DNA from 2 places in the Rhodococcus sp. Eu-32 genome. Region 2 is predicted to be linked to the other one. Evidence: predicted binding sites of a transcription regulator. Region 2 holds the regulator's gene; the other holds the start of a gene.
What was found. Region 2 encodes LexA, which represses DNA repair genes until DNA is damaged. Its sites were predicted from a motif close to CGAACANNTGTTCG; they were not measured.

Region 1: the regulator LexA is predicted to act here: its motif matches at 1,132-1,145, upstream of DK926_RS19900 (error-prone DNA polymerase).

Annotation. Positions count from the first base shown of each region.
Region 1 covers NZ_QGNK01000018.1:7,750-10,877, forward strand. The annotation lists gene DK926_RS19900 (error-prone DNA polymerase) at 1-1,111, opposite strand, end outside; gene DK926_RS19905 (MMPL family transporter) at 1,252-3,128, shown strand, end outside.
Region 2 covers NZ_QGNK01000030.1:16,502-19,629, reverse strand. The annotation lists gene DK926_RS24505 (acyl-CoA dehydrogenase family protein) at 79-1,221, shown strand; gene lexA (transcriptional repressor LexA) at 1,388-2,179, opposite strand; gene DK926_RS24495 (hypothetical protein) at 2,463-2,795, shown strand; gene nrdR (transcriptional regulator NrdR) at 2,971-3,128, shown strand, end outside.

The DNA.
Region 1 (3,128 bases), on a different contig from region 2:
GCTGTTGCCGCGTACCGTACCTGCGGGCAGCGCCGTCGAACGACAGTGCCCGTAGATAGCTGATTTCGGTATGCCCCGGTGGCACGTCGAACGGCGGGAGCTTCGGCGCGATCAGGCGAAGATCGAACACACACTCGCGCCCGAGTTCGACCGCGCCACGCACGGCGCCGGGGTGATGCGCGAACAACCGTGCCATCTCCGCCCCGGATCGCAGATGCGTGCCCCCGGTCGGAGCGAGCCACCCGGACGCGTCGTCGAGACTGCTGCGAGCGCGAACCGCGGCCATCGCCATCGCGAGTCGGCCGCTGTCGGGTGTCGCATAGTGAGCAGCCGTCGTCGCGACGATCGGGAGCTCGTATCCACGTGCCAGTTGTGCGAGGGCGTCGTTGCGCTCGTCGTCCTCCGCAATGCCGTGATGGGTGAGCTCGACACTGACACGGTCCGCACCGAACCGGTCGACGAGGTCGGCCAACGCCGCGTCGGCTGCCGACAGGCCCCCGGTATCCAGGGCTCGTCGAACATGACCCTTGCGGCACCCGGTGAGAATCTGCCAATGCCCGCCCGCGGCGTCGGACAAGCCGTCGATGTCGTACTGCGGTTTGCCTTTGACGCCACCGCGCAGATGCGCCGCCGCGATCTCGCGTGACAGCCGTCGATACCCTTCCTGTCCCCTGGCCAGGACCAACAGATGGGAACCGTCCGGATCCAGCTCTCCCGCGCGAGACCGCGCCGTGCCCAGGGACAGCTCGGCCCCGAAGATCGTCCCGATGCCGAGCGCTTTGGCTGCCTCGGCGAAACGCACCACACCGTAGAAACCGTCGTGATCGGTGATCGCGATGGCCTCCAGGCCCAGCCGCACCGCCTCTTCGACCATCACCTCCGGCTGGCTCGCGCCGTCGAGGAAACTGAAAGCAGAGTGAGCGTGCAGTTCCGCGTACGCCGTCGTCGACACCGCCGGGCGTGTCACCTCGTTCTCGTATGCTTCGCGTTTACGCGACCACGCCGGACTGTCGCCGCCGTCGCCGACGACCTCGGGCACCGGCCGCGCCGGGCGGCCCGACAGCACACGTTCCATCTCCGACCACGTGGGTGGGCCGTCGTTCCAACCCATGTGCACCTCCGGTCAGTGTTCGAACGTATGTTCCCATTACACCTCGAGCCACCGACACGAATCAATTGTCGGCTCGCGGCACCGATAGGCTCGCCCGGAACACATGCGCGGCCCCCTTCGACCAGATCCGGAGATCTCGAGTGACACGTTGGGCTTCATTCGTCGTGGCCAGGAAGCGATGGGTGCTCACCATCGCCGTCGTCCTCGTCGCACTCGGTGGCATCTGGGGACTCGGGGTGTTCGGCAAGCTCAGCGAAGGCGGCTTCATCGATCCCGGTAGCGAAGCAGCCCAGGTGAGCTCACTCGTATCGGGACTCGGACAACAGACACCCGACATCGTGGCCATCTACACCCCGCCCGAGGGCAAGACCATCGACGACATCGGCCCCGAGGTCGAGGCCGTGTTGAACGACTTCCAGAGCAAGTACACCGTTCAGAACGTCACGTCGTACTGGACGGCGGAGAACCCGGCAGCCAAAGAGCTTCTGGTCTCGAACGACGGAACGAAGGCACTCGCCACCGTCACGCTCGGCTCGAACTCGGGTGTCACGTTCTCGACGTTCGGTCAGCTTCCGCCGCAGCTCGAAGTGCCAGGGGTGACCTCGCAGTTCGCCGGGGGCTCGGTCGTCGGCGTCTCGTTCAGCACGACGCTGCAGAGCGATCTGGTTCGCTCCGAGGCCATCGCAATCCCGATCACGCTCGTCCTGCTCATCGTGATCTTCGGCGGTGTCGTCGCCGCGGCGGTCCCGGTGTTCGTCGGCATTCTCAGCGTCGTCACCGCTCTGACGATTCTGCACGTGCTGACGACGATCACCGAGGTGAGCTCGTTCTCGATCAACGTCGCATCGCTGCTCGGTCTCGGTCTCGCCATCGACTACGGCCTGTTCATCGTCAGCAGATTCCGAGAAGAGATGCGCGACGGCAAGACCCCGGCCGACGCGACCGTGCGCACCGTTCTGACCGCGGGACGAACGATCGTCTTCTCCGGTCTGCTCCTGATCTGCGCGTTCGCGGGCATGCTGGTGTTCCCGCAACCGGTCGTCAAATCACTCGGCTTCGGCGCGATGGCCGCCGTCGCGGGCGCCGCAGTTCTGTCGCTGACGGCCGTGCCCGCCCTGCTCGCGATCCTCGGGCCGCGAATCAACTCGTTGACGTGGAGCAAGACCGCCTCCGATCGGGGCGACGCACGCGCACAGAAGTTCTGGGGAGGCGTCGTCACCCGGGTGATGCGCAAGCCCGGCATCGTCGCGACCGTCATCGTCGCCGGACTGCTCGTGTTGTCCGCGCCGATCCTGAAGGTGACGCTCGGCGAGGTCGACTACACCGCGCTGCCCGAACACGACCCGGCACGCGTCGCCGTCGAAACCCTCAGCAGCGAGTTCCCGTCCACCGGCGAAGGCGCAGTCGTCGTCCTTCGTGGCACCGACGGCACGAAACCGCAGGGCTCACCGATCGCCGAGGTCACCCGCGAAGCCGGAGAGGTCGACGGCATCGGCAACGTCCAGTTCCGTGGATCGACCGACGACGTCGTCGTTCTACAGGCAACGTACAGCGAACCGGCGGACGGACGGACCGAAGCCGAATCGCAAAGCGCTGCAGTGCAAGGACTGCGCGACATCACACCGCCGGAGGGCACCGAGATCCTGGTCGGCGGCAACAGGGCCTTGACCGACGACGGGAACGCCGCGATCGCGACGTGGTTACCCGCGATGATCGCGATCATGGTGATCTCCACCCTGATCCTGTTGTTCCTCGCCTTCGGCTCGATCGTGCTGCCGATCAAGGCCGTGCTCATGGCCGGACTCAGCCTCGGCGCGACGTTCGGAGTGCTGACCTGGGTGTTCCAGGAAGGACATGGTGCCGAACTACTCGGGGTGACGCCCGCACCGCTCGAAGCGACCTTCGTCGTCCTCATCCTCGCCGTCGTGTTCGGTCTCTCCACCGACTACGAGGTGTTCCTGATGTCGCGGATGGTCGAAGCACGAGCAGCAGGTGCGACGACCGAGGAAGCCGTCGT
Region 2 (3,128 bases):
GGTCGTAGTGTTCGAACTACGCCAACCGTCGGCGGCGAGGTTCCATGCCGTCCGGCAGTACCGATGAGGAGTGATGAAGTGGAACGCACCCTGTTCGATCCGGAGCACGATCTCTTCCGCGAGTCGTACCGCAAGTTCCTCGAACAACACGTCGCTCCGAATCACGCGACGTGGGAAGAGCAGAACATCGTCGACCGTGACGTGTGGGTCGAAGCCGGAAAGCAAGGCTTTCTCGGTATGGCCGTGCCCGAGGAGTACGGCGGCGGGGGAGTCGAGGACTTCCGGTACAACTCCATCGTCACCGAGGAGACGACCAGGGGTGGCTACAGCGGCATCGGCTTCACACTGCACAACGACGTCGTCGCGCCGTACCTGATCAAGCTCACCAACGAGGAGCAAAAGAAGCGGTGGCTGCCCGGATTCTGTTCGGGCGAACTGATTTCCGCGATCGCGATGACCGAGCCCGGCACCGGCAGCGACCTGCAGGGCATCAAGACCAAAGCCGTTCGTGACGGTGACGAGTGGGTGCTGAACGGGTCGAAGACGTTCATCACCAACGGAATCAACGCCGACATCGTCATCGTCGTCGCGTGCACCGATCCGGACAAGGGCGCGCAGGGCTTCAGCCTGCTCGTCGTCGAACGGGACATGCCCGGCTTCGAACGCGGCCGCAATCTCGACAAGATCGGCATGAAGGCGCAGGACACCGCCGAACTCAGCTTCACCGACGTTCGAGTGCCTGCTGCGAACCTGCTCGGCGAAGAAGGCATGGGCTTCATCTACCTCATGCAGAACCTCCCGCAGGAGCGACTGTCCATCGCCGTCGTCGCTGCCGCCGCCATGGAGTCCGCGCTCGACATGACAATTCAGTACTGCCGCGACCGCAAGGCGTTCGGCAAGTCGATCGGCAAGTTCCAGAACACCCGCTTCGTACTGGCCGAACTGGCCACCGAGACCACGGCGACCCGCATCATGGTCGACAAGTTCATCGAACTGCTCAACGCCGGAACGCTGACGGTGCAGGAAGCTGCGATGGCCAAGTGGTGGACGACCGAGAACCAGGTCAAGCTGATCGATCGGTGCCTGCAGCTGCACGGCGGCTACGGCTACATGAAGGAATACCCGATCGCCAAGGCGTACATGGACTCACGCGTCCAGACGATCTACGGCGGCACCACCGAGATCATGAAGGAGATCATCGGGCGCGGGCTGGACCTGTAGTTCCGCCTTCCCGTCCTTTCTCTTTCCCGGCCGAGGGTGACATTCGGTCACTCCGAGTGACCGGAAGGCCACATTCGCTCCGGCCGGGATGCGGCCCGGACGACAGCACGAAGCCCGCGCTCACCGAGTACGACCTCGGTGGACGCGGGCTTCGTCGTTCGTGGAATCAGAGCTTGCGCATCACGGTGACGACCTTGCCCAGGATTGCGGCGTCGTTGCCCGGAATGGGTTCGAACAATGGGTTGTGCGGCATGAGCCAGATATCGCCCTTCGACCGCTTGAACGTCTTCACGGTGGCCTCGCCGTCGATCATCGCCGCGACGATGTCGCCGTTGTCGGCCACGCTCTGCTGCCGTACGACCACCCAGTCGCCGTCGCAGATCGCGGCGTCGATCATCGACTCGCCGACGACCTTGAGAAGGAACAACGACCCCTGGCCGACGAGTTCGCGGGGCAGCGGAAAGACGTCCTCGACGGCTTCCTCGGCGAGAATCGGGCCACCGGCGGCGATACGTCCGAGGACGGGCACGAACGTGGGTGTCGGCAGCTGATCCTCGGCGGCAGCCGAACCGTCGGCGACGGCGGCTGCGTGATCGGCCTGCACCTCGTCGAGTCCGCGAACATCCACCGCACGGGGACGGTTCGCGTCACGGCGCAGGAATCCCTTGCGTTCGAGCGTCCGCAGCTGATGGGCGACCGACGACGTCGACGTCAGACCGACCGCGTCACCGATCTCACGGATGCTCGGCGGGTACCCGCGCTCGGTGACCGATGCGCGAATGACCTCGAGTACCTTGCGCTGACGCTCCGTGAGCCCCGCGTTGATGTCGGTGCCTTCTCCTTCGAAGGCCTTCGCCGTCGGCACGGCGGCAGGCTTGCCCGCCGAACTCTTGCCGGCAGACCTGGATCCGGCGGACTTCGGTGCCGGTGTAGACCCTGACGAGGTCTCGTCCTTCATACGTGCATCCTCCTGCCGTCTCGGCGTGCGTTGCCGATGCTGGTGTGGCTGTCGCCTGTGGTTCTGTGACGCCATTTCGAGTGGTGCCGGTGTGACGTGTGGTTTCTGACACGAATCTAGCCCGTCGACGCTGTTCGATCAAACATCTGTTCGATCCGTGTCGCATTTTCTACTGACTTTGTCGGACCCGCGTGATAGAACTTCGAACAAGCGTTCATCGAACGCCTGATCGAATGGAACGAAGGCAAGTGTTCGATCATCGTCGACAGCAGTGGAGATCTCGATGAGCATCACGGTTTCAGACCCTCGGGTGGTCCGCCCGGTCGCGCGTCCCTCCCGTCGACGCGCAACGCCCGCGCGACGTCGCTACGTGCACTCGGCCCCGTCGGCACATCAGCCGTCGTCGATGGGTGCGTACGCGGACTCGTGCGTCGAAGAACGCCGTTCCGATCAGTCGATCTCGTGGCAGGCCACCGTGGCAGGCGTCGTGGGTACCGCAGTGGTGATCCTCGCGCTGGTCGGGCTCGCCAACCTCCGCGCGGGGCAGCTCGAACCGGCGTCGCAGCCGCCCAGTCAATCGGTGGAGCACGTCGTACCGTCGGCCACGGGAGAATGATCTCGTCATGTCGCCGGTGGTCGGCTTTCCGTCCCAGACGGGTGATCGAGTTCAGCACGTAGCGCTCCGAGTATTCTCGGAGCCTGCACCTCCCGTGCGTCCTAGGTGTTTCACGGGTCCTCCGCGTTCGACCGGTGATGGCGGGGAGTGCATCGGCTACGACGGAGGCTCCGACATGCATTGCCCGTTCTGCAGGCACCCTGATTCGCGCGTGGTGGATTCCCGCGAGGCGGACGAAGGCCAGGCGATTCGTCGGCGTCGGTCGTGCCCGGAATGCGGTCGTCGGTTCACCACCGTCGAAACAGCGGTCCTCGCGGTCGTGAAGCGCAGCGG